Regions from separate parts of the Streptomyces sp. NPDC006140 genome, predicted to be linked through region 2. Evidence: riboswitches for the same ligand, from Rfam matches in the RefSeq annotation. Region 2 holds a riboswitch; each other region holds the start of a gene.

Region 1 (10,440 bases), on a different contig from region 2:
CGCGTTGCCGCTCAGGGTCTAGAGCTCCTTGCGGAACCCTTCCGCCACCTTGAGGAAGATGTCGTTCCCCTCGGCCTCCCCGACCGTCACCCGCACACCCTCACCCGGGAACGGCCGGATCACCACGCCCGCCTGCTCACACGCCTCGGCGAACGCGACCGTGCGCTCCCCCAGCCGCAGCCACACGAAGTTGGCCTGGGTCTCGGGCACCGTCCAGCCCTGGGCCCGCAGCCCGTCGACCACGCGCGTGCGCTCGCACACCAGCGAGCCGACCCGGCCGAACAGTTCGTCCTCGGCCCGCAACGAGGCGATCGCCGCCTCCTGCGCGAGCTGGCTCACCCCGAACGGCACCGCCGTCTTGCGCAGCGCCGCCGCCACGGGCTCGTGGGCGATGGCGAACCCGACCCGCAGCCCGGCCAGCCCGTACGCCTTGGAGAAGGTCCGCAGGACACAGACGTTGGGCCGGTCACGGTAGAGCTCGACGCCGTCCGGCACCTCGGGATCGCGGATGAACTCGCGGTACGCCTCGTCGAGCACCACCAGAACATCACCCGGCACCCGGTCGAGGAAGCGCTCCAGTTCCGCCCGGCGCACCACCGTTCCGGTCGGGTTGTTGGGGTTGCAGACGAAGATCAGCCGGGTCCGGTCGGTGATCGCCTCGGCCATCGCGTCCAAGTCGTGCACGTCCCCGGAGGTCAGCGGCACCTGCACCGACGTGGCCCCGCTGATCTGCGTGATGATCGGGTAGGCCTCGAAGGACCGCCAGGCGTAGATCACCTCGTCGCCGGGACCGGCGGTGGCCTGGATGAGCTGCTGGGCGACACCGACCGACCCGGTGCCGGTGGCCAGGTGGGACAGCGGAACGCCGAACCGCTCGGACAGCTCGTTCATCAGCGCCGTGCAGGCCATGTCCGGGTAGCGGTTGAAGTTGCACGCCGCCGCCGTCACGGTCTCCATCACACCCGGCAGGGGCGGGTAGGGGTTCTCGTTGGAGGACAGCTTGTAGGCCACCGGCCCACCGGCCGCGGCCGGCTTGCCCGGCTTGTAGGTGGGGATACCCTCCAGCTCGGCGCGCAGCTTGGGGCTCGTCTCGCTCACCGCAGTCCTCCTCGCGAAGACCGGCGGCCCATGACCGCCGCCGACATCCAATACTCCTCACCTTATGAGGATTCGGCGCCGCTGCGTATAGCCACGACAGCGCGGCACCCACCGGCCTCCTGCGCCCCGGCAACATCACGGGCATCGCCGTACGAAGGCGTACGAATCCGGGGGCGCGCCGCACATATATCTACGCGCCGGTGGTGCACGCCGTGGCGCGCATCCCCCGTGCAGGTGAGTTGAGACCTCTTCGCAACCTCGGCCACTTGGCAGGCCCGCACGGGCCGCCACACCACGTACTGCCATGGGAGCGCTCAACCCCCTTGGTTTCCACGGCAATTGAGGCTTAATGATCATGCAGAAACGTGCCTGTCAACGCGCGCATATGCGTCCGCCCTACCCCGCCGTATGAGCCCTACTATCGGCTCGCCATGACAGCAGCAGGGAAGCACCAGGTGAGCCGCGCGGAAACCTCACGTCGAGGCAGTCGGCCGGGTCGGGCGGGTATCAGAGACGTGGCCGCCGCCGCCGGAGTGTCCATCACGACCGTCTCCGATGCCCTCAACGGCAAGGGCAGGCTCCCGGACGCCACCCGGCGCCACGTCCGCGAGGTCGCCGACCGACTGGGCTACCGACCCTCGGCCGCCGCCCGGACCCTCCGTACCGGCAAGTCGGGACTCATCGGCCTGACCGTGACGACGTACGGGGATGAACCTTTCACCTTCACCGAGTTCGCGTACTTCGCCGAGATGGCGCGCGCCGCCACCTCCGCCGCGCTCGCCCGCGGCTACGCCCTCGTCATCCTGCCCGCGACCTCCCGCCACGACGTGTGGTCGAACGTCGCCCTGGACGGCACGGTCGTCATCGACCCCTCCGACCAGGACCCGGTCGTCAGCGAGCTCGTCCGGCAGGGCCTCCCCGTCGTCTCCGACGGCCGCCCGGCCGGCTCGCTGCCGGTCACGGCCTGGGTCGACAACGACCACGAGGCCGCCGTCCTCGGCATCCTCGACCACCTGGCCGACGCGGGCGCCCGCCGCATCGGCCTGCTGACCGGCACGACCACGGACACGTACACCCACCTGTCGACCACCGCGTACCTGCGCTGGTGCGAGCGGGTCGGCCAGGACCCGGTGTACGAGGCCTACCCGGCGCACGATCCGTGCGCGGGCGCCGTCGCCGCCGACCGCCTCCTCGCCCGGCCCGACCGCCCCGACGCGGTCTACGGCCTGTTCGACCCGAACGGCACCGACCTGCTCGCCGCCGCCCGCCGCTACGGGCTGCGCGTACCGGACGACCTGCTGCTGGTCTGCTGCAGCGAGTCCACCGTGTACGCCAACACCGAGCCGCCGATCACCACGCTCTCGCTGAAGCCGCGCCGCATCGGCACGGCGGTGGTGCAGCTCCTCATCGACGCCATCGAGGGCGTGGAATCCGACCATCCGGTCGAGCAGGTGATACCGACGGAGCTGATCGTGCGCACGTCCTCGCAGCGACGCCCGCCGCGCACGACGGTCAGCCCGCCGCGGTCCCCCGAAGGGGCATAGTTCCGGCCCGGGTACGCCCGCCGCCCGGTAAGGGGAAGATCGCGCTCCTGAGGAGAAACGGGGCCGGTCCCCCGGAGAGAAGGGATCGTTCTCGCGAAGAGAAGGAAAGCGAGGACGGTCACACGGTGGTCAAAGCCCGGCTCAATCGGGGCGAAAGCCGCGGTGAACTGGACTCTTGCTCTGATTCACCACCCCTGGGTCATCACATGGCGCGATCCGCATTCCTATGATGGGCCCACGACACCGGCGGGCCGCTACGACCAGGCAGTCCGATGCGGTGCAGATGCGGCGCGATGGTGGAGGGGTCGATGACTCAGGGGGCCGGTCAGGGACCCGAGGTGGAGCGCACGGCGACGTTGCGCGACTTCCGGGTGCCCGCGTACGTCCACGAGGCCGGTCCGTACGTCCACAGCGTCCACCCCGGCGAGATCGCCCCGCCGCCCGAGGAGACCTACCCCGAGGGCTACACGCCGACCCAGCGCGACCTTCCCGTCGTCAACCGGGGCGACACTGTCCAGGTGACCGTCGACCCCGAGACCGCCGCCGTCCCGCAGACCACCGGGCAGGGTCCGCTGTACGTCGTGGGCGACGTGCACGGCTACCTCGACGAACTGGTGGCCGCCCTGCAGGAGAAGGGCCTGCTCGACGCCGCGGGCAACTGGTGCGCGGGAACCGCCCGGCTGTGGTTCCTCGGCGACTTCACCGACCGCGGCCCGGACGGCATCGGCGTCATCGACCTGGTGATGCGGCTGTCCGCCGAGGCCGCCGCGGCCGGCGGCTACTGCAAAGCGCTCATGGGCAACCACGAGCTGCTGCTGCTCGGCGCCAAGCGGTTCGGCGACACCCCCGTCAACTCCGGCGCCGGCACAGCCACCTTCCAGGCGGCCTGGCTGCTCAACGGCGGCCAGAAGACCGACATGGACCGCCTCCAGGACCACCACCTGCAGTGGATGTCCCGCCTGGACGCCGTCGAGGAGGTCGACGGCCATCTGCTCGTGCACTCCGACACCACCGCCTACCTCGACTACGGCCGCTCCATCGAAGAGGTCAACGACACCGTCCGCGAGACGCTCACGCGCAACGACGCGGACGAGGTCTGGGACCTGTTCCGCAAGTTCACCAAGCGGTTCTCCTTCCGCGACGAGGGCGGCGCGGACGCCGTGCGCTCCCTGCTCGATACGTACGGGGGCACCCGTATCGTTCACGGCCACAGCCCGATTCCGTATCTGGTGGGCGAGGTGGGCTCCGAGGACGACGAGGACAGCGGCGCCCCCGTGATCGAGGGACCGCACGTCTACGCCGACGGTCTCGCCATCGCGATGGACGGCGGCGTGACCATGGCCGGAAAGCTGCTGGTCCAGCAACTGCCCCTGGGTACGTGAACGTTCACCGGGCAGGCGTTCCCTGTCACAGGACCGGACCGGTGAGGGGCCAATTTCGGTAAACCCCCTGTCACCGCCCACCTCCACCGCTCTACCATCGGCTTATCCGTAGCAGGCTCCCCTCCGTTTCTGCCCGACGGCTCGTCAGCATGCCGAGCCCCAAGCCCTACGGAGCATCGGGGGATGCACATGAACAGCGTTCCGCAGCACCTGCTGAGCGAGGACCGCCAGGAATACGAGCGGATCCTCGATGAGGCGCTGCGCTCCGCACCACACCGTCCGGAACTGGCCGCTGTCGGACAGCGGCTCAACCCCGAGCAACTGCGCACCATGGCACTCAACGCCACCGCGCTCATCACGGCGGCCGCGTCGACCGAATACCAGCACTACGTCAAGGTCCGCGAGGAGCTGCGCCACCCGGCGCCCTCCGCCTCGCCGTCCGTCCGCGAGTCCGGCTCCTCCGAGCCGGGCACGGGCGCGACGGGGCTCGCCGCCACGATGGGCGAGGTCGCCGAGACCGCCGGCGCGGGCGCCGTCGCCGTCGTCGCCGTCCTCGCTCCTGTCCTGGCCGGCACCGCGGCGGCGATCTTCCTGCTCGTCGGCTACATCCTGCGGATGCTCGACCCCGGGCAGGCGTTCGCCCAGACCCTGCTCACCACGGGCTGGGTGTTCGGCGCCGTCACCGCGGTCGCGATCCTCGTCGCCGCGGTGGGACTCCTGCTCACCGCCCTGCGCAACAAGCCGACGGCCGAGAGCGGTCCGTACGGCGAACTGCAACAGGAGGTGGACCGAGCCAGGGAGGACTGGCGTGAGGCCCTGTTGGAGCGGGGCATCCTGCCCTTCCTGCGGGAGGCCCTCACCGGCCCGGATGCGGCCGCAGCGCTGCACCGCCCGTCCCCGTCCACACCGGTCAGCCGCATGCCGCACCTCGGCTACGACCGTCCGGGTTTCACCAGCCCGGACGACGGCGGCCGCGGCTCGCGGCCGAGCTTCACCAGCCCGGACTACACCAGCCCGGACTTCGGAGGACCGGAACACCAGCCGGAGTAGCCGTCGGCGCCCTTTCGCGGCGCCCGTCGGCTTGCGCTCCCCCGCGGGGAGCAGCACAGGGAGCGCAAGCCGGACACCCGGCCCTGCTGCACCGGATCCAACCTCCGGCACCGGCCACACCCTTCGGCGCCATATCCAACCTCCGGCACCGGCCCACCCTGCGGCACCGGACTCACCCTGTGACACCGGCCCCGCCCCACCCTGCGGCGGCACCGGATCCACGCGGTGGGTGGATTCACAGGCGGCGGAGGATCTGTGCCTCGACCCGTTCGACCGTGCGACGGCTGAAGGCGTGCACCAGCGCGAGGTGGTACAGCGCCGGTGCCGTCGGCGCCCACCGGTGGACGCGGTCGTCGCGCAGCAGGTACCTGACCACCGTCGTCGGCCGGAAGGGGACGAAGTCGATGGTCTGGTGCTCCCAACGGTCGGCGACGCCCCTGCTCATCCGCGCCTGCAGATCCGTGCTCTTGAGCTCCCGCAACCTGGCGTAGAAGTGCGCACTCCAGCCCCTCCTCTCCACGTCCAGCACGAAGGCCAGCAGTTCGAGCGTGTACTCCTGGGCCTCCAGGGACAGTTCCTCCCGCATGCCGCGGCGGGCCACGGCGTGCAGGTCCGGTGCGTTCCTCCCCGACGAGTCGATGTGGCGTGACAGGCCCTCGTTGACGGAGGAGTTCCAGACGCCCGGTGCCATCCGGACCCGGTCGCTGCGCTGGGTCACCACGAGCATGTCGTCCGCGGTGACGACCGCGATGTTGACCCCCAGGCTGCACTGCAGGAACGCCGGGGCCTTGAGCGGCTCGTCCGGGTCCAGATAGCGCGATCTGGGCGTCGTACCGTCCGGGAGCCGGCGGTCCAGTTGCTGTGCTGCGAGGAAGGTGTAGTAGTCGGTCGGGCGCAGTCGCAGGTGGACTTCGGGGCGCTCCTCCAGGGCCGTACGGGAGATGTCGAGGGATTCGACCGCGTACCGGGGGCCGTTCCACAGGGGAGTGCGTCCCTCGGCTTGCAGGCGCTCGCTCTCCTCGGCGATCTCGTCCCGCCAGCCGGCCATGTCCGCGGGCAGCGTCACCTCCTCGTCGAGCACCTGCACATGGACAGTTTCAGGCGATATGGGCAACTCTCCGTCGCCCTCGACGATGAGGGCGGACGTCTGGAGCGGGCCGAGGGAGAACGCCCGCCAGGCGGGCGCCGACTCGTCCCGCCGGCCCATGCTGCGGATCGCGCTCGTCGAGCGTCTGCGCAGGCGGTACCACGCGTCCTGCAGCGGCTGCTGGAACAGCACGGCGAACAACATGCCGAGGACAGCGCCCACGACGCCGTTGACCACATCGATCCCATCCATGGCAGAAACCTTAGGGATCTTGGGCCGGGCAGGGTGCGCCGTGCTGTTTCCGTTACGCGGCCGGCAGTCCGGATCAGTCCGCGATCGGCAGGTACACCCGGTTCCCGCTCGCCGCGAACTCCTTCGACTTCTGTGCCATGCCCTCCTCGATCTCACTCCGGCTGCCGCCGTGTTCACGGCGGATGTCCTGCGAGATCTTCATGCTGCAGAACTTCGGACCGCACATCGAGCAGAAGTGGGCCGTCTTGGCGGGTTCCGCCGGCAGGGTCTCGTCGTGGAACTCCCGTGCCGTGTCCGGGTCGAGGGCCAGGTTGAACTGGTCCTCCCACCGGAACTCGAAGCGGGCGTCGGACAGCGCGTCGTCCCACTCCTGCGCGCCCGGATGCCCCTTGGCGAGGTCGGCCGCGTGGGCGGCGATCTTGTAGGTGATGACGCCGGTCTTGACGTCGTCGCGGTTCGGCAGGCCCAGGTGCTCCTTGGGCGTGACGTAGCACAGCATGGCCGTGCCCCACCAGGCGATCATCGCGGCACCGATGCCGGAGGTGATGTGGTCGTACGCCGGGGCGACGTCCGTGGTCAGCGGGCCGAGCGTATAGAACGGAGCTTCATCGCAGATCTCCTGCTGAAGGTCGATGTTCTCCTTGATCTTGTGCATCGGGACGTGGCCCGGGCCTTCGATCATGGTCTGTACGTTGAAACGCTTGGCGATCCGGTTGAGTTCCCCGAGCGTCCTCAACTCCGCGAACTGCGCCTCGTCGTTGGCGTCCGCGATCGAACCGGGCCGCAGACCGTCTCCGAGGGAGTACGTGACGTCGTAGGCGGCGAGGATCTCGCAGAGCTCCTCGAAGTTCTCGTAGAGGAACGACTCCTTGTGGTGCGCGAGGCACCAGGCGGCCATGATCGAGCCACCGCGGGAGACGATGCCGGTCTTGCGGTTCGCCGTCAGCGGCACGTACGCCAGGCGCACGCCCGCGTGGACCGTCATGTAGTCCACGCCCTGCTCGGCCTGCTCGATGACCGTGTCCTTGTAGATCTCCCAGGTCAGTTCCTCGGCGCGGCCGTCGACCTTCTCCAGGGCCTGGTAGAGCGGCACGGTGCCGATGGGGACGGGGGAGTTGCGCAGCACCCACTCACGCGTGGTGTGGATGTTGCGGCCGGTGGACAGGTCCATGACCGTGTCGGCGCCCCAGCGGGTCGCCCAGGTCATCTTCTCGACCTCCTCCTCGATGGAGGACGTCACGGCCGAGTTGCCGATGTTGGCGTTGACCTTCACCAGGAACCGCTTGCCGATGATCATCGGCTCGATCTCCGGGTGGTTGACGTTGGCCGGCAGCACCGCCCGGCCCGCCGCGATCTCGTCGCGCACGACCTCGGGCGAAACGTTCTCCCGGATGGCCACGTACTCCATCTCGGGCGTGATCTCGCCCCGGCGGGCGTACGCGAGCTGCGTGACCGCCTTGCCGTCCCTGCTGCGGCGTGGCTGACGTGGCCGGCCGGGGAAGACGGCGTCGAGGTTGCGCAGGCCGCCGCGGGGCGAGGTGTGCTTGATGCCGTCGTCCTCGGGGCGGACGGGGCGGCCCGCGTACTCCTCGGTGTCGCCGCGGGCGATGATCCAGTTCTCGCGCAGCGGCGGCAGGCCCCTGCGGACGTCGGTCTCGACGTGCGGATCGGTATAGGGGCCGGATGTGTCGTACAGCGTGACCGACTGCCCGTTGGTGAGATGCACCTGACGGACCGGCACCCGCAGGTCGGGGCGGGTGCCCTCGACGTACGCCTTGTGCCAGCCGATGGACTTCCCGGCCTCCTCGGACTGTCCGTCCTGAACGGAGGCAGGCGTGCGTGCGTCCTTGTTGGTCATGAGACCTACTCCCTACGCCGGCATTACCCGGTAACAGGTTCGGCGGTCGACGCAGCGGTATCCGTCCGGCGACGTTTCGTGTGAAACATCACTCGACTCCGGCGATGTTTCATGTGAAACATCGCTGGGACGGAGGTCAGCGCCCTCTCAGCCCGGTGCTCCGAGCTCCCGCGTGTACAAAAGGTGCCTCCACGCTAGCGGCAATCTTGGCGCGGTGAACAGAGGGCCCCCCTCGTTCTTGCGATGATCGGTCGGTGACCACGACGCAGCGTCCCCCTTACCCACCGCCCGAGCCGCCCCGCGGATCCGGCGCCGGAAACGGCAACGGCCCGGGAGACGGCCATGATTTCTCCGCCGGAGCGGGGCATGGCCCTGCCCGGGGGCAGGGGCATGGCCAGGAGCAGGGCCATGGCCAGGGGTATGGACCCGGTGCGGGTTTCGGGGGCGGGGCGTCCAGGGCCGGCGGTGAGCACGGTCCCGGTTCCGCGGGTGGGCGCGGTCCGGGTTCCCCCGGAGGGCATGGTGTCGGTTCTGCCGGTGGGCAGGGCCTCGGCCGCGGCGGTGGGTACGGGCCCGGCTACGGCGGGGGCCAAGGTTCCGGCTCCGGCGGTGGACAGGGCGGCCCCGTTGGCGGGCAGGGCCCCGGTCACTCCGGTGGGCAGGGCCCCGGTCACTCCGGTGGGCACGGACCCGGCCCCTCCGGCGGGCAGGGCCCAGGTCCCTCCGGTGGGCAGGGTCCCGGTTCCGGAGGCGGGCCCGGCGGCGGTGGCGGGCATGGTCACGGGCACGGCTCCGGGTCAGGGCCGGGCGGCGGACACGGGCACGGGCATTCGCACAGCCACAGCCACGGCCCGGCCACGCCCGTCTCCCTGCATCTGCGGAAGGTCATCGCGGCGGTCCTGATCCCGTTCACCGCGGCCGTGCTGGTCGGGCTCGTCGTGCTGTGGCCGGGCGGCGCCCCGCCGCACGAGCGCACCGGCGTCGGCTTCGACCGGCAGACCCAGCAGGCCACGGTCACCAAGGTCGTCGACGTGAGCTGCAAGGAGGCCGGCGCCTCGGGCGTCCCGCCGACCGGCGACACCTCCACCGCCGAGGGCTCCTCCGCGGTGCAGCAGGAGAACGGCACCTGCAAGCGGGCGACGATCCGGGTCGACAGCGGCGACGACAAGGGCCGCACCTTCACCGAGATCGTCCAGCCGGACCAGTCCCGCCAGCTGCACGAGGGCCAGAAGGTCGTGGTCGCCTACGAGCCCTCCGCGCCGAGGGACCTGCAGTACTCGGTCACCGACGTCAACCGCCGACTGCCCATGGGCCTGCTGGCCGGCATCTTCGCCCTCGCCGTCGTGGTCGTCGGGCGGCTGCGGGGTGTCATGGCCCTGGTCGCACTGGCGATCAGCTTCCTGGTCCTGAACTTCTTCATCCTGCCGGCGATCCTGCAGGGCTCGAATCCCCTGGTCGTGGCGGTGGTGGGCGCGAGCGCCATCATGCTCATCGCGCTGTATCTGTGCCATGGCCTGTCCGCGCGAACATCCGTGGCGGTGATCGGCACCCTCATCTCGCTGCTGCTGATCGGTGTCCTCGGCTCGGCGTTCATCGACTGGGCCGCGCTGACCGGCAACACCGACGACAACACCGGTCTGATCCACGGCCTCTACCCGACGATCGACATGAGCGGTCTGCTGCTCGCCGGCGTCATCATCGGTTCGCTCGGTGTGCTCGACGACGTGACGGTCACGCAGACGTCGGCGGTCTGGGAGCTGCACGAGGCCAACCCGTCGATGGGCTGGCGCGGGCTCTACCGGGCGGGCATCCGGATCGGCCGGGACCACATCGCCTCGGTCGTCAACACGCTGGTCCTCGCCTACGCGGGTGCCGCGCTGCCGCTGCTGCTGCTGTTCTCCATCGCGCAGAGCGGTGTGGGGACGGTCGCCAACAGCGAGCTGGTCGCGGAGGAGATCGTGCGGACTCTGGTCGGTTCGATCGGCCTGGTCGCCTCGGTGCCGGTCACCACGGCCCTGGCCGCGCTCGTCGTCTCGGCCGACCGCACGGGAGGGGAACCTGCCGCGGAGGCTTCAGCGGTCCCGGCCCGCGGGGGCAAGGGAGGCCGGCGCCGCAAGCGCTGACACACCGGCAGGTTCTCGCCCCGCCCCGGGGAGAAGCGTTCCTGCA
Region 2 (10,440 bases):
GGGGCCATGATCACTCGCCCCAAAGCAGCTCCAGCCCAAAGCCGCTCCGCCGACCTTTAGATCGTCCCCCTCCTCGCCCATAGGGAATTTACGCGATCCTTCTGGCGGGAATAAATCCACGTAGGTACCGGTGGCGCTCCAGAGGTGGCAATGCAGTAGTCGCCATAGGCTGACAAAACTGCGCCAATGCGAGAGGAGGAAAGTTCATTCTCGGTGAAAGTCGCGAGAGAGTCCAGACGTCGGTCAAGGATCTCGCTTTTCGACTCAGCTGACCGCCAAGCCATGACTTCAGTCAGCTGCGTGAAGGCGGCCCCGGACGCCAGAGCGACTACAATTAGGCGAGCCAGGATTATGTCGTTCTCGTCAGAGGTTATTGGGATGGCGATTAGAATAACCCCGACGGTGACTGTAGAAAATACCCACAGCATGCGCCCGTAATACTCTGCCGCCGATTTATATAGCTGCTTCCCCCAGAAAGCATTCTCTTGAAGGTGGGCACAGAGTCGTTTCATGCCGAGAGGTGCATCGCTGGCGAAGTAGTCTGGCGGAACAGGGGCGGGGGGTGTTTCTCCGGGAAATGGAGTTACGCGACCAAACCAGTTACTAAGGTCGACCCTCTCTTCAACTGCTCCGAGAGCATCAAGCAGGAGCCCGCGGATCCTCCCCTCCTCGCCAGCGGAGTGACACTTCGCTGCCTTGTTTCGGGTGACCCAAGACGAAACCTGAACGCCCAACGCGATGAGTGCGGGAATGTAAGCGAGTGGACTCGTAATGAAGACCGATATGACGCTGAGAGTAAAGGTTGCCACCTGGAGCCACCTGCTCGCTCTGTACCCCTTGGCCGCCTTCTCAAGCTGCGCGTTGGCTAGTGCGATGATTTCATGAGACGACGCTTGGGAACTGGTCACCTAGCAAACTCCCCCAGTGATCGATAGCCCCTCGAATGTCTCCTTGCTGTTCACGCCGAAGGGCTTTATTGGCAATGGCTCGTGCTTCTGAAATCTTGGTAAAGCAATCTTCTCGATGCTGCGTGGATGAAGTTTTCGCAAATTCGAAGAAATCGACTATCGCGCGGGTGAGTGGTGGCATTCGGCGTGAATATGTGGCACTTGCGAAGTTTTCGATCTCGTAGGATGCGATGGGTTGCCCATGATGCTTACTCCACCACTTGATCACCTTAATTAGGTGAACGAAATCGCTTCCAAGTAGGGCACTCTTCTGATTAATCTCCTGATTTCGCCTTGCCGGGGTGTATGTGTTCCATTGGATTCGATCAGGCGACGGGATTCTGTAGGTAATTTCGCCATTGGTGCTGGCGGTATCTGGAATGGCAGGGATTACGTCAACGTCGGGACCTTGGGTGAAGTTGATGTGAACTGTATTTTCCGAGATGTATGCTTCCCGGTATCTAGGCTTTAGGGTTTCCAGTAGTTTTGCTGTGATGGAATGGGGGGTGGATTGCGTGGAAGGGTCTGGGCTTAGCGCGACAAGGATGTCTACATCGGAGAATCCTTGAATCGCTGTTGAGTGAGCCATGGAGCCAGTGACTTGGCATTCGTGAATCGCGGTCGCCTGTGAAAGGAACTGGCAAATTTCCTCGGCGCGATTCAGTGCGTCACCAATTTCACGTTGGCTCAAGCTGATGCGTCGAACAAAAAGTTCGAAACTTTTCTCCAGGGTGGCGTTCATGTATTCGATGCGCTCGGATCCTCAAGTGAAGGTGGCGTCAGGGCTGGTCCCACGTCATCCTGCCCTAGGAGTCGGACATTCGGTGGTTGCTCGACGAACTGCCTCCACCAGTCTCTGGGCCGTCCCTGGGCCGTCCGAGGCCGGCCAACGCTGACAGTCGGCACCCACAGGTGACCACCCCCACCCCGCTCCGGCCTGGGCTCCCGGCGGTGATCTGCCACACTGGACGGGTTATGCCTGCACCCGGAGAACTCACTTTCGTCGCCCCGCGCGGAGCCAAGAAGCCGCCGCGGCATCTCGCCGACCTCACTCCTGCCGAGCGCAAGGAGGCGGTCGCCGCTGTCGGGGAGAAGCCGTTTCGCGCCAAGCAGCTCTCGCAGCACTACTTCGCGCGGTACGCGCACGATCCGGAGCAGTGGACCGACATCCCGGCCGGTTCTCGTGGGCGGCTGCAGGAGGCGTTGCTGCCCGAGCTGATGACCGTCGTGCGGCATCTGTCGACCGACCAGGGCGCCACCCGCAAGACGCTCTGGCGGCTGTTCGACGGGACGCTCGTCGAGTCCGTGCTGATGCGCTACCCGGACCGGGTCACCATGTGCATCAGCTCGCAGGCCGGATGCGGGATGAACTGCCCGTTCTGTGCGACGGGGCAGGCGGGTCTCGACCGGAACCTGTCCACCGCCGAGATCGTCCACCAGATCGTGGACGGGATGCGGGCCCTGCGGGACGGGGAGGTCCCCGGCGGCCCCGCGCGGCTCAGCAACATCGTCTTCATGGGCATGGGCGAGCCGCTCGCCAACTACAACCGGGTCATCGGATCCATCCGGCGGCTCACCGATCCGGAGCCCGACGGCCTCGGGCTGTCGCAGCGCGGGATCACCGTCTCCACCGTCGGTCTCGTGCCGGCCATCCACCGGTTCGCCGACGAGGGCTTCAAGTGCCGGCTGGCGATCTCGCTGCACGCGCCCGACGACGAGCTGCGCGACACCCTCGTGCCCGTGAACACGCGGTGGAAGGTCCGGGAGGTGCTGGACGCGGGATTCGAGTACAGCGCCCGGTCCGGGCGGCGGCTGTCCATCGAGTACGCGCTGATCCGGGACATCAACGACCAGGCGTGGCGCGGTGACCGGCTGGGCCGGATGCTCAAGGGCAGGCCCGTGCACGTCAACCTCATTCCGCTGAACCCGACGCCCGGGTCGAAGTGGACCGCCTCGCGGCCTGAGGACGAGAAGGCGTTCGTGGAGGCCATCGCCGCGCATGGTGTGCCGGTGACGATCCGGGACACCCGTGGTCAGGAGATCGACGGGGCGTGCGGTCAGCTCGCCGCCACCGAACGGTAGTCTGACCACCGTAAGAACATCTGCATATTCCGACAGGGGAGCGCCACAGCGCTGAGAGTGCGGCACCCGGCCGCAGACCCTCCGAACCTGGCCCAGGTCATTCTGGGTAGGGAGATCGGTCACCACTCGAGCTGTTGCGCCCTGCCCGGGACCCCGGAAGTCCCGGGCAGGGCCGCGTCTTCTCCTGGTCACTCCAGGAGGAATCCAGTGAGCATCAACATCAGGCGGCTGACGGCGGTGGCCGTCGGGCTCGGCATGGTCGGCGCGCTGGCCGCGTGCGGGTCGTCCGACGGCTCCCAGGGGGCCGGCGACTCCAAGACCGTGACGCTCGTCAGCCACGACTCGTGGGCCGCGTCCAAGGACGTCATCGCGGCCTTCGAGAAGCAGTCCGGTTACAAGGTCCGCGTCCTCAAGGACGGCGACGCCGGGCAGGCCGTGAACAAGGCCATCCTGACCAAGGACAACCCGCAGGGCGACGTCTTCTTCGGCGTCGACAACACGCTGCTGTCCCGCGCCCTCGACAACGGCCTGTTCCAGCCGTACGAGGCGAAGGGGTCGGAGCGGATCAAGGCCGAGTACCGGGTCGACCAGGAGCAGCACCGCGTCACGCCCATCGACACCGGCGACATCTGCGTCAACTACGACAAGAAGTACTTCGCGGACCACAAGCTGGAGCCGCCGCGGAGCTTCGACGACCTGGTGAAGCCGCAGTACAAGAACCTGCTCGTGACCGAGAACGCCTCCGCGTCCTCGCCCGGCCTCGGCTTCCTGCTCGGTACCGCCGCGAAGTACGGGGACGACGGCTGGGCGGGCTACTGGAAGAAGCTCAAGGCCAACGGCGTGAAGGTCGTCGACGGCTGGGAGCAGGCCTACAACGAGGAGTTCTCCGGCTCGGCCGGCGGGAAGAAGGCCAAGGGCGACCGGCCGCTCGTCGTGTCGTACGCCTCCTCGCCGCCCGCCGAGGTCGTCTTCGCCGACCCGAAGCCGGGCACGGCCCCGACCGGGGTCGCCGAGGGCACCTGCTTCCGGCAGGTCGAGTACGCGGGGCTGCTCAGCAACGCCAAGAACACCAAGGGTGGCAAGGCCCTCCTCGACTTCCTCGTCAGCAAGAGGTTCCAGCAGGACATGCCGCTCAACATGTTCGTGTACCCGGTGACCGAGGGCGCCCAGGTGCCGCCGGAGTTCGTGAAGTACGGGCCGCAGGCGAAGGACCCCGAGACCATGGACCCGGCGAAGATCGCCGACCACCGTGACCAGTGGGTCAAGTCGTGGACCTCACTCGTGCTGAAGTAGCCGTCCGCAGGCGGGGCGCGGCGGCGCGGTTCGGTCTGCTGGCCGTGCCCGTCGCGTTCTTCGGGGTCTTCTTCGCCTATCCGGTCGCCGCGATCGTCGCGCGCGGCCTGAAGGCCGACGGGGCCTGGCACCTCGGGCGGATCGGGGAGGTGCTGGCGCAGTCCGACGTCCGGCACGTCCTGTGGTTCACCACCTGGCAGGCGCTCGTCTCCACCGCGCTCACGCTGCTCGTCGCGCTGCCCGGCGCGTACGTCTTCGCGCGCTTGGACTTCCCCGGCAAACACGTGCTGCGGGCGGTCGTGACCGTGCCGTTCGTGCTGCCGACGGTCGTCGTCGGTACGGCGTTCCTGGCGCTGGTCGGGCGCGGCGGGCTGCTCGACGAGCTGTGGGGCGTGCGGCTGGACACCACGGTGTGGGCGATCCTGCTCGCGCACGTCTTCTTCAACTACGCGGTCGTCGTACGGACTGTCGGCGGGCTCTGGGCGCAGCTCGACCCGCGGCAGGAGGAGGCCGCGCGGATGCTCGGCGCGTCGCCCCTGAAGGCCTGGCGGCAGGTCACGCTCCCGGCCCTCGCGCCCGCGGTGGCCGCCGCCGCGCTGATGGTGTTCCTGTTCACCTTCACCTCCTTCGGCGTCGTCCAGATCCTCGGCGGGCCCACCTTCTCGACCCTGGAAGTGGAGATCTACCGGCAGACGTCCGAGATCTTCGACCTGTCCACGGCGGCCGTGCTGACGCTGATCCAGTTCGCCGCGGTGGGGGCGATCCTCGCCCTGCACGCCTGGACCGTGCGGCGGCGGGAGACGGCGCTGCGGCTGGTGGACGCCGCCGGGACCGCGCGCCGGCCGCGCGGCGCCGGGCAGTGGGCGCTGCTGGGCGGGGTCCTGGTCACCGTGGTCGTGCTGCTCCTGCTGCCGCCGGCCGTGCTGGTGCGGCGGTCCCTGGAAGCGCCCGGCTTCGGCTACTACCGGGCGCTGACCAGCGACGACGGGGGAGTGTTCCTGGTCCCGCCGATCGAGGCGGTCGGCAACTCCCTGTCGTACGCCGTCGCCGCCACGGCCATCGCCGTGGTGATCGGCTCGCTCGCCGCCGTCGCGCTCACCCGCCGGGACGCCGGGCGGTTCGTGCGCGGCTTCGACGCGCTGCTGATGCTGCCGCTCGGGGTGTCCGCGGTGACCGTCGGCTTCGGGTTCCTGATCGCGCTGGACGAGCCGCCGCTGGACCTGCGGTCCTCCTGGATCCTCGTGCCGCTCGCGCAGGCGCTGGTCGGGGTGCCGTTCGTCGTCCGGACGATGCTGCCCGTGCTGCGGGCGGTGGACGCGCGGCTGCGGGAGGCGGCCTCGGTGCTGGGCGCCTCGCCCTGGCGGGTGTGGCGGGAGGTGGACCTGCCGATGGTGCGGCGGGCGCTGCTGATCGCCGCCGGGTTCGCCTTCGCCGTGTCGCTCGGGGAGTTCGGGGCGACGGTGTTCATCGCGCGGCCCGACAACCCGACGCTGCCGGTGGCCGTGGCCCGGCTGCTGGGGCGGCCCGGTGACCTCAACTACGGGCAGGCGATGGCCCTGTCGACGATTCTGATGGTGGTGTGCGCCGTGGCCCTGCTGGTGCTGGAGCGGCTGCGCACGGACCGGACCGGGGAGTTCTAGATGCTGCTGAGCCTGGAGGGCGCGACGGTCCGTTTCGGTGGGCGGGCCGTGCTGGACGCCGTCGACCTGGAGGTCGCCCGGCACGAGGTCGTGTGCGTGCTCGGGCCCAGCGGCAGCGGCAAGTCGACCCTGCTGCGCGCGGTGGCCGGGCTGCAGCCGCTCGACTCCGGGCGGGTCTCGCTCGACGGCCGCGACCAGGCGGGCGTGCCCGCGCACCGGCGGGGCGTCGGGCTGATGTTCCAGGACCACCAGCTGTTCCCGCAGCGGGACGTGGGCGGCAACGTGGCCTTCGGGCTGCGCATGCACGGAGCGCCGAAGCGGCAACAGGCCGAGCGTGTCCAGGAGTTGCTGGATCTGGTCGGGCTGCCGGGTGCGGCTCGCCGGGCCGTCGCCGCGCTGTCCGGAGGGGAGCAGCAGCGGGTCGCGCTGGCCCGGGCCCTGGCGCCGAGCCCCCGGCTGCTGATGCTGGACGAGCCGCTGGGGCAGCTCGACCGGTCGCTCAGGGAGCGGCTGGTCGTCGAACTCAAGGAGCTGTTCGGCCGGTTGGGCACCACCGTGCTCGCCGTGACCCACGACCAGGGCGAGGCCTTCGCGCTCGCCGACCGGGTCGTCGTGATGCGGGACGGGCGGATCGCCCAGTCCGGTACGCCCCTTGAGGTGTGGCAGCGGCCCGCCGACGCGTTCGTGGCCCGCTTCCTCGGCTTCGAGAACGTCGTCGAGGCGACCGTCGGGGCGGAGGCGGCGGACACGCCGTGGGGCAAGGTGCCCCTGCCGGAGGGGGCCCCGCAGGGCACGCGGACCCTGCTCGTCCGGCCCGCCGGGGTGCGCCTGGTGCCCGACGGCACCGGCCTGCGCTGCACGGTGGCCGCGCGCACCTTCAGGGGCACCCATGTCGCCGTCCACCTCCAGCCCGGGGACGCCCCGCGCCTGGAGGCGGCGTGTGCGCTGCGGGCGGCGCCCGAGGTGGGGGACGAGGTCGGGGTGGAGTTCGACGCGACCGAAATCGTGGTGCTCGACTGATCGACGACGGCTTAGGGTGCGGGCATGACTCAGCTCGCACACGATCGCTACTGCGACGAAATCGCCCACCAGGTGGGCCTGTTGAGGTCGGTGGTGACCTCCGGGGCCGATCTGTCCGGCACCGTGCCGACCTGCCCGGACTGGTCGCTGGAGGACCTGGTCCGGCACCTGGGCGGTGCCCTGCGCTGGGTGGAGCTCATCGTGCGGACGCGGGCCCAGGAGGAGGTGCCCGAGGAGGGGGTGCCGGGCTTCGCCGGGCCGGAGGCGCGGGGTGACGCCGCCGCCCTGGACGCATGGCTGGCGGAGAGCGGTGAGCAGGTCGTCGCCGCACTGCGGGAGGCCGGGCCGGACACCGGCGTGTGGAGCTGGGCGGGGGACCTCAGCTGCGGATTCTGGGCCCGCCGGGTGACGCACGAGATCACCGTGCACCGCGCCGACGCGGCCCTCGCCGCCGGGCTGCCCTACGATGTCGCGCCCGAGGTGGCCGCCGACGCGATCGACGAGTGGCTGCAGATCGTGGAGTACGTGCAGCGGACCGCGCCGGACGACGCGGTGCGGGAACTGCGCGGCCCGGTCCGGAGCATCCATCTGCACGCCACCGACGCCCGGCCCGAGCTTGACGCGGAGTGGCTGATAGAGCTGACCGAGGACGGTGTCTCCTGGCGCCGGGGGCATGAGAAGGCCACGGTCGCCCTGCGCGGACCGCTCACCTCCGTGCTGCTCGCGTTCTACCGCCGACTGCCGCTGGACGCGAAGGAGTTGGAGGTCCTGGGCGACCAGGAGCTGCTGGAGTTCTGGCTGGAACGGGCGACGTTCGGCTGAGCCGGGAAGCCGCCACCCGTCTCCTGGCCCGGTGGAGCTGTCTCCTGGCCGGGCGGAGACGGGACGTGGCCCGCCCCCTGGTCGGGGGACGGGCCACGTCTTGGTCGGCGGAGCGTCAGCTGTCGCTCTTCGCGCCGCGGCGGCGCATGCCGAAGAACACCGCACCGCCACCGACGACGACCAGGGCCGCCGCGATGCCGGCGATGATGCCGGTGTTGGAGTCGGCACCGGTCTCGGCGAGGTTCGAGTCACCGGCCGCCGGGGCGGGCGCGTTGCCCGCCGGCGTGGTGCTCTCGCTCTCCGACGGCGTCGGAGCCGGGGTGCCGGTGTCCTCGGCCGGCTTCGACGGGGAGGCCGACGGGGTCGGCGTGGCCGGCGGAGTCGACGCCGGGGGCTCCTCCTCCTTCTTGCAGGCCGTGGCCGGGGTGACGAGGTTCGGCTTGATGTCCTCGTCGACGTACGGAGTGGCCTTGACGTGGATGCGGTACTCCGCGTTCGGCTTCCACTCCTCGGCGAAGGTGATGGTGGTGCCCTCGCGCGAGCCCTTGACGACCTGCTCGCCGACCTTCTTGGCGTCGGCGCCGTTGTTCTGCAGGTACACGGTGACCGTGGCCGGGACGCCGGCGGGGTCCACGTCGGTGACGGTGATGACGCCCTTGTCGCCGTCGCACTTCGCCTCGGCGGAGAACTCGTTGATGTTGCAGGCGAGCGCGTTGCCGGCGGCACCGAGCGCGAGCGCGGCCGACGCCGAGGCGACACCGAGGACGCGCAGGGAGCGAGCGACGGTACGGCGCGAGGCCGTACGGCGGGATACGGACAGAACTGCCACGTTTGTCCTTTACAGGATACGTAATGCGGGGGGTTGGAGGCAGTGTTGACGGAACATCAGCACTACCGGGAGGCTCACAGGTCTATAAGCGCCGCATAAGTAGTGTCAACGCATATGCAGGGTGCAAGCACTTGCTTTGCCAGCTTATTAACCGCCGAGACGTTTCAACGCCTCGGGCGCCTCCTCGATCCGGTCGACCAGCGCGATCCGCGCCTCCATCGACCGCCCCTGCGCCAGCGACCGGAGCAGCGGCCACGTCGGCAGCTTCTCCGTCCAGTGCGCCCGGTCCACGAGCACCATGGGCGTCGGCTCGCCGCGCGACTCGTAGTAGTTGGGCGTCGCGTTGTCGAAGATCTCCTGTACGGTCCCGGCGGCGCCCGGCAGGAACACCACACCCGCGTTCGACCGGGCCAGCAGGCCGTCCTCGCGGGTGGCGTTGGCGAAGTACTTGGCGATGTGGGACGCGAAGGCGTTCGGCGGCTCGTGGCCGTAGAACCAGGTCGGGATGCCGACGGAACGGCCGCCCCGCGGCCAGCGGCCGCGTATCTCGAAGGCGGCCGTCGCCCACTGGGTGATCGACGGGGTGAACCGCGGTGCCTTGGCGAGCAGTTCGAGCGACTCGGTGAGCATGTCCTCGCTGAACGGGGCGGCGTACGCGCCGAGGTTCGCCGCCTCCATCGCGCCCGGGCCGCCTCCGGTGGCGACCGTGAAACCGGCCCGGGCCAGCTCGCGTCCGAGCCGGGCGGCACCGGCGTACTCCCGCGTGCCGCGGGCCATCGCGTGGCCGCCCATCACGCCCACCACCCGGGCGCCGGACAGGAGTTCGTCGAGGGCGTCGGAGACGGAGTCGTCGTGGACCGAGCGCAACATGGAGGCGTAGATGTCCCGGTCCGCCTTCGTGCGCTGGAACCAGGCGTACGCCTGGGCGTCGGGGGTGGCCTCGTAGCCGTCCGCCAGCGACGCGAACAGCTCGTCCGGCGTGTAGACATGGCCGCGGTACGGGTCGAAGGGCAGGTCCGGGACGGGCGGGAAGACCAGGGCGCCGTCGGCGCGGATCTTCGCGGCCGCGTCCTCGCGCATCGCGCAGCCGAGGAAGACCGCGCCCGCGGTGTCCGTGCCGAGCAGTTCGCGCGTACGGTCCGTCAGGTCGACGGCCTGGACGCGGTGGCCGGCGAGTGTGCCGCGCGCCGAGACGGTGGCGTCGAACTCCTCGAGCGTCTCGATCTCACGGTCGTCGTGGGGGGCCGCATGGGCGGGCATCGTCTGCACCCGCCCATGCTGGCACAGCCACGTCTCAGCCCTCGATGGCCGACGGGTCCATCCACACGACCTCGAAGGTGTGGCCGTCCGGGTCGTCGAAGGAGCGGCCGTACATGAAGCCGAGGTCCTGGGTCTCGCCGCTGACGGAGCCGCCCGCCGCGACCGCCTTCTCGACCAGTTCGTCGACCTTCTCGCGGCTCTCGGCGCTCAGCGCGATCAGCACCTCGCTGGTCCGCTTCGGGTCCGCGATCTCCTTCTTGGTGAACTGGGCGTACTTCTCCTTCGTGAGCACCATCACGACGATGGTGTCGCTGATCACGACCGAGGCGGCCGTGTCGTCGCTGAACTGCTCGTTGATCGAGTAGCCGAGCTCCGTGAAGAACTTCTTGGAGGCGTCGAGGTCGTTGACGCACAGGTTCACGAAGATCATCTGCTGGTACATGCGGGTCTCTCCCATCGGGTCCGTGTCGTTACGCGGGGATAGACCGGGGTACGGAGCGGAACTCATCGCCGTTCGAAGATTTTTTTCGTACGGATTTTCTCGGCG
Region 3 (10,440 bases), on a different contig from region 2:
CTCGTCCGGTCGTCGGCGTTGTCGTGCTCCGCGGTGAGCGCCTGCGGCGGGACCACGTCCAGCTGGTCCGCGCTCAGCCGGCTGCGGCCGTCGCGGACCTGCCCGAGCAGCGCCACCGCGTCGTACGGGCGGATCTCCGGGGTGCGGGCGGTCGCCGAGGCGACCATCTCGTCCAGCTCGTACGCCAGGCCGGGCACGGCGGCCGAGGGCGGCGGGACGTCCTCGTGCAGGTGCTTGTAGAGGATGACGGCGGGGGAGTCCCCGTCGTGCGGCTTGTCGCCGGTCAGCATCTCGTAGAGCATCACGCCGCACGCGTACACGTCGACGCGGGGGTCGGCGGTGCCGTTCTCTATCTGCTCGGGGGCGAGGTACGAGACCGTGCCGAGGACCGTGCCGGTGGTGTTCGTCACCGTGTCCACGGCCCGGACGAGTCCGAAGTCGGCGACCTTGACCCGGCCGTCGTCCCCTATCAGGACGTTCTCGGGCTTCATGTCCCGGTGCACGAACCCGGCGCGGTGGGCGGCGCCCAGGGCGGCCAGCACCGGCTCCAGGATGTCCAGGGCGGCACGCGGCTGCAGGGCGCCGCGCTCGCGCAGCACGTCCCGCAGGGTGCAGCCCGCCACGTACTCCATGGCGAGGTAGACGTAGGAGCCGTCGGTGCCCTGGTCGAAGACCTGCACCACGTTCGGATGGGCCAGCCGGGCCACCGACTTCGCCTCGCGGATGAACCGCTCGACGAACGAGCCGTCGACCGCGAGCGAGGGGTGCATCACCTTGAGCGCGAGGACCCGGTCGAGCCGGGTGTCCACGGCCCGGTAGACCGTGGCCATCCCGCCGACCGCGATCCGCGCGTCGATGCGGTACCGGCCGTCGAGCACCTGCCCGACCAAGGGGTCCTGAAGGGTCGTGTCCACGCAGGCGAGTGTACGAGCCACCACTGTCACCCCGCGCAGCCCGCCGAAGATCGCACCGGTACTGCAGCCGACCTGTGACGTGCCCGCCGCACCCTCACCGGAAGGCGGGCCGCTCCGGGTCCAGCTCCGCCATGCCCTCCGCGGGCGACGACGCCTCCGCGAAGTGCCGCCGCGGGATCCGCCCCGCCCGGTACGCCAGCCGCCCGGCCTCCACGGCATGCCGCATGGCGTCGGCCATCAGCACCGGCTCCTGTGCCCGCGTCACCGCCGAGGCGAGCATCACACCCGCGCAGCCCAGCTCCATCGCCAGCGCCGCGTCCGACGCCGTCCCCGCGCCCGCGTCCAGGATCACCGGCACGCGCGCGTGCTCGACGATCAGCTGGAAGTTGTGCGGGTTGCGGATGCCGAGCCCGGAGCCGATGGGCGAGCCGAGCGGCATGACCGCCGCGCAGCCCACGTCCTCCAGCTTGCGCGCCAGCACCGGGTCGTCGTTGGTGTACGGCAGCACCGTGAAGCCGTCGTCGACGAGCGTCTCGGCCGCCTCCAGCAGCTCGATCGGGTCCGGCAGCAGCGTGCGCTCGTCGGCGATGACCTCCAGCTTGATCAGGTCGGTGCCGAGGGCCTCGCGCGCGAGCCGGGCCGTGAGGACGGCCTCACCGGCGGTGAAGCAGCCCGCCGTGTTGGGCAGGACGCGGATGCCGAGCTTGTCCAGGACGGACAGCACCGAGCCGTGCACCGAGGGGTTCACGCGGCGCATCGCGACGGTCGTCAGCTCCGTCCCGGAGGCGACCAGCGACCGCTCCAGCACGTCGAGGCTGGGCGCCCCGCCCGTGCCCATGATCAGGCGGGACGTGAAGGACGTACCCCCGAGGACGAACGGATCGTCGGCCATGGTCAGCCTCCTTGGACGGCGGTGAGGACTTCCACGCGGTCCCCCTCGGTCAGGGGTGTGGACGGCCACTGCGTGCGCGGGACGACGGTTTCGTTGAGGGCGGCGGCCACTCCCGAGGGTGAGGTGGTCAGCGACTTCACGACGGTGTCGAGAGCCGTGCCGGGCCGGACGTCCCGGGGCTCTCCGTTGACGGAGATGTTCATGCGGGCTGCTCCGTGAGTGCGGTGGCGGTACTGAAGCGCTTCGGCGTGAAGGGGCGGGCTTCCTCGGGGAGTTCGCCCGTCGCCAGGGCGTGCGCCAGGGCGTCGCCGGTGACCGGCGTGAGCAGGACGCCGTTGCGGTAGTGCCCGGTGGCCAGCAGCAGTCCGTCGAGGCCGGTCGGGCCGAGCAGCGGCGCGTTGTCGGGCGAGCCGGGGCGCAGTCCGGCCCGGGTCTCGGTGAGCGGCAGCTCGGTGATGCCCGGGACCAGCTCGTGGGCGTCGCGCAGCAGCTCGTAGACGCCGCCCGCGGTGACGGTGGTGTCCCAGCCCAGTTCCTCGCTGGTCGCCCCGATCACCAGCTCGCCGCTCTCGCGCGGCACCAGGTAGACGTGGCTGCCGCGCACGACCGCGCGCACGGTCCGGCTGAGGAACGGCCCGTGCCGCTCCGGCATGGTCAGCCGTACGACCTGCCCCTTCACCGGCCGCACGGGCGGCAGCACCTCCTCCGGGACGCCCGCGAGCCGCCCGCTCAGGCTGCCCCCGGCCAGCACGACCTGCCCGGCGCCCAGCTCGGTCCCGTCGGCGGTGACCACACCGGTGGCCCGGTCACCCGCGACGGTCAGCCGCTCGGCCCACGCGTGGTGGAAGACCACGCCCGCCCGCTCGCACGCGGCCACCAGCGCCCCGGCCAGCCGCCGCGGGTCGATCTGGTGGTCGCCGTCGACCCGCAGCCCGCCGCGCACGCCCGGCGCGAGCATCGGCTCCAGGCGGCGGCACTCCCGCCCCGACAGCCACTGCGAGTCCAGGCCCGACTGCTGCTGCAGGGCGTGCAGTTCGCGCAGGTGGGCCCGGTCGTCGGCGTCCAGCGCCACGGCGAGCGTGCCGCAGCGCCGGTAGCCGAGGTCGTGGCCGGTCAGCTCGGTGAGCTCGGCCGCGAAGTCCGGGTAGCGCCGGGCCGAGGCGAGGTTCAGGCCGAGCAGGGTCTGCTCGCCGTAGTGCAGTTCCGTGACGGCGGCCAGCATCCCGGCCGCGACCTGCGCGGCCCCGCCGCCCGGCTCGGGGTCCGCCACGGCCGTGGCGAACCCGCGCTGCGCGGCCCGCCACGCGGTGACCAGCCCGATGATCCCGCCCCCGACGACGAGGACGTCTGACGTGCGCGTACGCGACATGGGCGTCCAGCCCCTCCCTTCGCCGGCATGACCCGGATCAGGTTCGTACGGTCGGAGGCCGCCAGCCTCCCTCTCAGCCCGGTGCGTCCGGGCTCCCGCGAGTGCTCTACGTCGGCCAGCCTAGCCGGAGGCCGTGTGCCGCAGTAAGGGAGCCTCCGTCCCCGCCCGGGCGTGGCGGGGTCGTACCCGGGCCGTTCGCGGGTACCCGGAAAGGCAGGAACGGGCGGCGGGAGAGGCGCTGTGCAGCAGGTCACGGCGCATGAGCACTGACTGACGAAATGTCAGTTGTCTATGGTGATCAGGTGAGCGAGCAGACGCAGGAACCAGGTTCGTCCGCGCCGCGGCGCGTGGTCGTGGCGGGCGCGGGCATGGCCGGTGTGCAGACCGCCGTCGCCCTGCGCGAGCAGGGCTTCACCGGCACCGTGCTCCTGATCGGCGCAGAGCCCCACCAGCCGTACGACCGGCCCCCGTTGTCCAAGGCCGTCCTCCTCGGCAAGGCGGAGGGCTCCGCCTTCGACGTCGACTTCGAGGCCCTCGGCATCGAGCTGCGACTCGGCTGCGAGGTGCTCGGCCTGCGCCCGCAAGACCACGAGCTGGACACCGAGGACGGGCCCGTGCCGTACGACGTCCTGGTCGTCGCGACCGGCGCCGAACCCGTCCGGCTGCCCGGCGCGGAGGGCGTGCCCGGCGTGCATCTGCTGCGCACCCTGGACGACGCCGAGCGGCTGCGCCCGGTGCTGGCCCGCCGGCACGAGATCGTGGTCGTCGGCGCCGGCTGGATCGGCGCGGAGTTCGCCACGGCCGCGCGCGAGGCGGGCTGCGCGGTGACCGTCGTGGAGGCCGCCGAGCGGCCGCTCGCCGGGGCGCTGCCCGCCGAGGTCGCCGCCCCGATGGCCCGCTGGTACGCCGACGCGGGGGCCGTGCTGCGCACCCACGCGCGCGTGGCGGGCGTCGAGCCCGGCGCGGTGCTCCTCGACGACGGCTCCCGGCTGCCCGCCGGCGCGGTCGTCGTCGGCATCGGCGCCCGCCCGGCGACGGCCTGGCTGGCCGGCTCCGGGGTCGAGCTCGGCGCACACGGCGAGATCGTGGCCGACGAGCACCTGCGCACCTCCGCGCCGGACGTCTACGCGGTCGGCGACTGCGCCTCCTTCCCCTCGGGCCGCTACGGCGAGCGCCTGCTCGTGCACCACTGGGACAACGCCCTCCAGGGGCCGCGCACGGTCGCGGTGAACATCATCGGCCGGACCACCGGCGAGACCCCCGCGGTCTACGACCCGGTGCCGTACTTCTGGTCGGAGCAGTTCGGGCGGTTCGTGCAGTACGCCGGGCACCACGCGGCCGCCGACACCCTGCTGTGGCGGGGCGATCCGTCCGGCCCCGCCTGGACGGTCTGCTGGCTGCGCGGGGACCGGCTGGTGGCGCTGCTGGCCGTGGGCCGCCCCCGGGACCTGGCGCAGGGCCGCCGCCTGATCGAGGCGGGCACGCCGATGAACCCGGCGCTGCTCCAGGACCCGGCGAGACCCTTGAAAGCGGCCACGGCTTGAGGGCCTGGGGGCCCGGCCCGGCCCGGCGCGTCCGCCCAGGTGGACGGGGCTGACTTCCGACTGTCAGTGGGGGATGGCAGGCTGGTTTCCGTGACCGAGATTGACGCGAAGATCGATGCTCTCGTCCCCGCCTGGCTCACCCTCCCCGACATCGCCGAACAGCTCGGCGTCGAGGTGACGCGTGTGCGGCAGCTGGTCAAGGACGGCCAGCTCATCGCCGTACGCCGTGGTGAGAACCGCGCGCTGCACGTCCCCGCCGCCTTCATCGACGGGGACAAGGTCGTCAAGGGCCTGTCCGGCACCTTGACGCTCCTGCGGGACGACGGCTTCACGGACGAAGAGATGCTGGAGTGGCTCTTCACCCCCGACCCCAGCCTGCCCGGCACACCGGCGCAGGCGCTCAGCGAGAATCGCGGCACGGAGGTGAAGCGCCGCGCCCAGGCGCTCGCGGTCTGACCCGACCGCGACCGAACAACCGTCCGGCGCCGTGCGAGCGGGGCCGGGCCTGGACAACCGCCCGGTGTGGGCCGTGGCCCGTGGGGGTCACGGCCCAAGGGTGGGCCGCGCCCGTCCGAGGCCGTGAGCGCCCCGGCCGACCGGCCCGGGGTGGGCGTAGGGTGCCCGAGGTGTCGTGGCGGGACAGGGGCGCTCCCGCACCCGTACGGCACCGACGTACCCGCGGGCCCGCCCGCGCCACCGACACCCAGGGGGGACACGCATGTCCGGCACCGCCACCACCGCACGGGCCCAGCTCGCCGACGCCCGGGTCTACCTGTGCACCGACGCCCGCAAGCGGCAGGGCGACCTCGCGGAGTTCCTCGATGCCGTGCTGGCCGGCGGGGTCGACATCGTGCAGTTGCGGGACAAGGGCATGGAGGCCGCCGAGGAGCTGGAGCACCTGGCCGTCTTCGCCGACGCCTGCGCCCGGCACGGCAAGCTCCTCGCGGTCAACGACCGGGCGGACGTCGCCCACGCCGCCGGCTCCGACGTGCTGCATCTCGGCCAGGGCGACCTCCCGGTCCCCGCGGCCCGGGCGATCCTCGGCGAGGACGTCCTGATCGGCCGCTCCACCCACGCCGAGTCCGAGGCCGCCGCGGCCGCCGTCCAGGACGGCGTGGACTACTTCTGCACCGGGCCGTGCTGGCCGACCCCCACCAAGCCCGGCCGCCACGCCCCCGGCCTGGACCTCGTCCGGTCCACCGCGGCCCTTGGCACCGACCGGCCCTGGTTCGCCATCGGCGGCATCGACCTCGGCAACCTCGACCAGGTCCTGGAAGCCGGGGCCCGGCGCGTGGTCGTCGTACGGGCGATCACCGAGGCCGACGACCCGGGCGCGGCGGCATCCCAGTTCGCGAAACGGCTGCGCGAGACGGAGTGACGCCGGACTGTCCAAGGGGTGGACAGCAAGTAGACAAATAGGTCAAATATCCGCGTTCGGTTGGGAGAGCGACCGCCCCTGGCTAACCTGCCGGTATGGCCCTCGGCACCGCATCCATCAGATCGGACCACGCGCGCACCGTCCGCGACATGCTCGCGACCGGCAAGACGACGTACTCGTTCGAGTTCTACGCCCCCAAGACCCCGAAGGGCGAGCGGAACCTGTGGAACGCGCTGCGCCGGGTCGAGGCGGTGGCCCCCGACTTCGTCTCCGTGACCTACGGCGCCGGCGGCTCCACCCGCGCGGGCACGGTCAAGGCGACCGAGGCGATCGCCTCCGACACCACCCTCACGCCGATCGCCCACCTCACCGCCGTCGACCACTCGGTGGCCGACCTGCGCAACATCATCGGGCAGTACGCCGACGCCGGGATCCGCAACATGCTCGCCCTGCGCGGCGACCCGCCCGGCGACCCGATGGGCGAGTGGGTGCCGCACCCCCGGGGCCTGGCCTACGCCGCCGAACTCGTCGAGCTGATCAAGGCGTCCGGCGACTTCTGCGTGGGCGTCGCCGCCTTCCCGGCGATGCACCCGCGCTCCACCGACTGGGACACCGACGTCCGCCACTTCGTCGACAAGTGCCGCGCCGGCGCGGACTACGCCATCACGCAGATGTTCTTCCACCCGGAGGACTACCTCCGGCTGCGCGACCGGGTCTCGGCCGCCGGCTGCGACACCCCGATCATCCCCGAGGTCATGCCGATCGCCAGCGTGAAGACGCTGGAGCGGATCGGGTCCCTCACCAACGCCGCGTTCCCGGCCGCCCTGAAAGAGCGGATCCTCACAGCAAAAGACGATCCGGCCGCTGTACGCTCCATTGGGATCGAATTCGCCACGGAGTTCTGTGCGCGGCTGCTCGCCGAGGGCGTGCCCGGCTTGCACTTCATCACGCTCAACAACTCCACCGCGACACTGGAAATCTACGAGAACCTGGGCCTGCACCACCCGGCGCAGGCCTAGACCGTTCGCACCGGTATACGACACACTGCGTAGCGGCCACTGGGAGAGGGGCGTACATGGGCTGGGCGGTCCTCTACATCGCGTTCGGCGTCGTCGCGCTGTGGCTGCTGGGCGAGGTGCTGCTGCAGTACAAGGCGCGGCTGCGCTGGCGACTGCTCGCCTTCGTCGGCTTCCTCGGTGTCGTGGTCGGTGTCCTGATCCCGTCGGTCGTCGTGATCGGGCTGGGCGCGGCCGCCTTCGCGGTCGGCCAGACATACGTCACCCTGTCGTTCCGCAGCGGCTTCGCGTCCGGCTGGGCGATGAACGCCCCGATGCTGGGCGGCAGCAAGCGCCGCCGCGGTGAGCGCGGCCGCCAGGAGCCGACCCTGGAGGTCTCCGGCCTGGAGGCGGCCGACGGCGGCTACGGCGACGAGGGCGCCGACCACGGCCGCGACAGCGTCGCCTACGGCCAGGGCGACGACTACGACGGCGACGACTACGACCGCGACGACGTCTTCACGCCGTCGCGGCCGGTCCGGCCGGCTGACGCCGAGACCACCGCCGTCTACGAGCCGCAGCCCGTGCCGGACGACACCGGCTCCTACGGCGTCTACGGCGACACCGGGTACCACGGCCAGTCCCACGACCAGCCCCACGACCAGTACGCCGCGCAGGCCACCGACCAGTCCTACGCCTACGACTACTCGGGCTACGGCCAGCAGCAGGGCTACGACGCCACCGGCCAGCAGCAGTACGCCGCCTACTCCGACCCCTACATCGGCTCGTCGACCTACGGCTCGGGCGAGTACGACAGTGGCTACGGCGACCAGCAGTACTACGGCCAGCAGCAGGGCTACGCGCAGGACCAGTACGCCGGCACCTACGGCGGCGAGACCCCGCCCGGCGGCGTCTGGGTCCCGCAGCAGCGCAACACCGACGAGTACGGGCAGGAACTGCCGCCGGAGCAGCCGTACCCGTACCAGAGCGGCGGGCAGCAGCAGACGCACGGGAACGGCTTCGACGAGCAGTACCGTTTCTGAAGCCTCTGGTTGTGCGGCCGAGGCCGGTTACCGCGAGGCCCGTCACGGCGAGGCCGTCACTGTGAGCCCCGGAAGTCCGGTCCCTCCACGATCAGTCCCGCGACGAGCGCGCCCGACATGCCCGCGTGCGGCAGTCCGCCGCCGGGGTGGGCCCAGCCGCCGACCGCGAACAGGCCGGGCATCCGAGTGTTGTTGGACGGGTGCAGCAGGCGCCCGCCGACCGCCGCCAGCGCCGGTACGGGCACCGACCCGTCCTCCGCGCCCGTCGCGTCCGCGATGTCGGCCGGGGTGCGCACCTCGTGCCAGAGGAGGCGGTCGCGCAGGTCGGGGACGGCCTGTTCGGCGACCGTGATCATGCGTGCGGCGAGGTCGTCGCAGGACCGGTCGGGCCGCGCGGGCACCACCGCCGTGAGGGTGACCGCCTCGTGGTCCTCCGGGGCCGACCCCGGGTCGTCGGGCCGCAGGACCGTCACCGTCGGATGCCCGGGCTGCGCCGCCGCACCGAACAGGGCGTCCAACTCGGCCTCGCGGTCCCGGGCATGGACCACCGTGCGGTGGGCCGTGCCCTCGGGGCGGCCGCCGCGCAGGGCGAGCAGGACCGTCAGCCGGCCGGCCGCCGTCCGCTGCGCGGGCACCTCGCCGTCGCCCCGCACCGCATAGCCCGCCGTGAGCCGGTCCAGCACGCCGGGCGCGACTCCGGCCACCACGAAGTCGGCCTCCGCGACCGTCCCGCCCGCGAGTTCCACCCCCGAGGCCCGGCCGTCCTTCTCCAGCACGCCGGTGACCTCGGCGCCGAAACGGAACTCGACCTTCCGGGCCAGGCATCGCTCGTACACCGCGCGCGCCAGCTCGCGCATGCCCCCGCGCACGTACCAGGTGCCGAAGGCGTGCTCCATGTACGGCAGTACGGCCGCGCTCGCCGGGGTGACCCGGGGGTCCAGGCCCTGCGCGAGGGCGTACCCCTCGAGCAGCGCGGCGAGCCGGGGGTCGCGCAGCTCCCAGGCGCCGACCTCGGCCAGCGTGCCCGCCCGGCGGGTGCGCAGCAGTCGCTTGTGGGGCACCGCCGGATAGGGCTCGCGCTCCGCCAGCACCTGCCAGTTCGGCCAGAGCGGCTCCTCCAGGAGGGGCCGGCGGGTCCGGTCCCAGGCCTCGCGGGCCCGGACCAGGAAGTCGCCCCAGCGCTTCCCCGCGCCCGAGCCGAGGGCCTCGTCCAAGGCGGCGACGACGCCCGCGCGCGAGGCGTTGGGCAGGGACACCCGCGTGCCGTCCGCGAACACGTGCCGGGACGACGGGTCCACCTGGACCAGCTCGACGCACGCCTCCAGCGGTTCCCTGCCGGTCTTGACGAACAGGTCGCGGTAGACGGCGGGCAGCGGGAGCAGGCCGGGGCCCGTGTCGAAGGAGAACCCGTCCCGCTCGAAGCGGCGCAGCGCCCCGCCGTACGTGTCCGTCCGCTCGTACACCGCCACCCGGTGGCCCGCGACGGCCAGCCGGGCGGCGGCCGACAGCGCGCCCATCCCGGCGCCGATCACCGCAATCCGTGCCATGCCAGGGACTTTATCCGCCCCCACCGACAGCCCTCGCCGGCCACCGTCCGAGTACGGGCGCGGAGGCGATCGTGACCAGTGGCCCGGGGAGCGCTCTGGGGCCGGGTGCGCAGCACTGAGTATTCGTACCTAGTGGGGGAGTTGAGTACGCGCGCGGATGGGGGCCGACCTGCGAAAACGAGAGAGTGGAGACACGGAGAGGGGCACGGCTCCGGCACCGGCGACACGGGGCGCCGGAACGGGGCCGGCCCACGATCCGCTCCTTCCGCCGACGGTGTCGGCGGGAGCGAGGCACGGGGGAGAACCGGGGGACGACCGCAACGGGGGTCCTGCGGGGGGACGTACGGGGGAGCAGGAAAACGGGGGAGCACGGAAGGCGCCGGTTCGAGGTGGCCCGCGGGGGATGCGGCCACGTCGGACCGGCGCTTTCACGTCTGCATCGGCCGCGCCGGCATCGGCTGCGCCTGGCATGGGCCGCGCGGGCGTGGGCTGCGCCTGGCATGGGCCGCGCGGGCGTGGGCTGCGCCTGGCATGGGCCGCGCAGGCATCGGCCGGGCAGGCATGGGCTGCGCCTGGCATCGGCCGCGCTCGCACCGACCGCGCAGGCATGGGCTGCGCTCGCACCGGCCGACGGCACCAGCCGCGCTGTCAGCGGCAGCCGCTCACTCGCCCCTGAAGCAACCGGGACAGCGCCGCGTGGACGTCGTCCAGGGAACGCTCCGGCTGGAAGGACTTCCAGTCGAGCGCGGCCACCAGGA

Evidence for each region. Region 2 has a riboswitch for thiamine pyrophosphate ahead of ABZ386_RS18880 (thiamine ABC transporter substrate-binding protein). Riboswitches for the same ligand answer to the same signal wherever they lie in the genome.
Region 1: linked by a shared signal. The riboswitch ahead of thiC (phosphomethylpyrimidine synthase ThiC) and the one ahead of ABZ386_RS18880 (thiamine ABC transporter substrate-binding protein) in region 2 are both predicted to bind thiamine pyrophosphate.
Region 3: linked by a shared signal. The riboswitch ahead of thiO (glycine oxidase ThiO) and the one ahead of ABZ386_RS18880 (thiamine ABC transporter substrate-binding protein) in region 2 are both predicted to bind thiamine pyrophosphate.

The regions. Positions count from the first base shown of each region.
Region 1 is NZ_JBEXTS010000013.1:84,698-95,137, reverse strand. It holds gene hisC (histidinol-phosphate transaminase) at 19-1,098, opposite strand; gene ABZ386_RS29955 (LacI family DNA-binding transcriptional regulator) at 1,530-2,642, shown strand; gene ABZ386_RS29950 (metallophosphoesterase family protein) at 2,936-4,024, shown strand; gene ABZ386_RS29945 (hypothetical protein) at 4,208-5,074, shown strand; gene ABZ386_RS29940 (hypothetical protein) at 5,310-6,413, opposite strand; gene thiC (phosphomethylpyrimidine synthase ThiC) at 6,487-8,271, opposite strand; TPP riboswitch at 8,264-8,453, opposite strand; gene ABZ386_RS29930 (YibE/F family protein) at 9,192-10,394, shown strand.
Region 2 is NZ_JBEXTS010000006.1:299,932-310,371, forward strand. It holds gene ABZ386_RS18865 (hypothetical protein) at 57-908, opposite strand; gene ABZ386_RS18870 (nucleotidyltransferase domain-containing protein) at 880-1,689, opposite strand; gene rlmN (23S rRNA (adenine(2503)-C(2))-methyltransferase RlmN) at 1,923-3,029, shown strand; TPP riboswitch at 3,054-3,160, shown strand; gene ABZ386_RS18880 (thiamine ABC transporter substrate-binding protein) at 3,243-4,322, shown strand; gene ABZ386_RS18885 (iron ABC transporter permease) at 4,298-5,962, shown strand; gene ABZ386_RS18890 (ABC transporter ATP-binding protein) at 5,963-6,982, shown strand; gene ABZ386_RS18895 (maleylpyruvate isomerase family mycothiol-dependent enzyme) at 7,007-7,804, shown strand; gene ABZ386_RS18900 (LAETG motif-containing sortase-dependent surface protein) at 7,920-8,633, opposite strand; gene ABZ386_RS18905 (LOG family protein) at 8,781-9,902, opposite strand; gene ABZ386_RS18910 (VOC family protein) at 9,928-10,335, opposite strand.
Region 3 is NZ_JBEXTS010000001.1:830,065-840,504, forward strand. It holds gene pknB (Stk1 family PASTA domain-containing Ser/Thr kinase) at 1-914, opposite strand, end outside; gene ABZ386_RS03870 (thiazole synthase) at 1,009-1,806, opposite strand; gene thiS (sulfur carrier protein ThiS) at 1,809-2,009, opposite strand; gene thiO (glycine oxidase ThiO) at 2,006-3,175, opposite strand; TPP riboswitch at 3,173-3,284, opposite strand; gene ABZ386_RS03885 (FAD-dependent oxidoreductase) at 3,478-4,719, shown strand; gene ABZ386_RS03890 (Rv2175c family DNA-binding protein) at 4,810-5,175, shown strand; gene thiE (thiamine phosphate synthase) at 5,438-6,097, shown strand; gene metF (methylenetetrahydrofolate reductase [NAD(P)H]) at 6,193-7,116, shown strand; gene ABZ386_RS03905 (hypothetical protein) at 7,173-8,135, shown strand; gene ABZ386_RS03910 (NAD(P)/FAD-dependent oxidoreductase) at 8,192-9,682, opposite strand; gene ABZ386_RS03915 (TetR/AcrR family transcriptional regulator) at 10,331-10,440, opposite strand, start outside.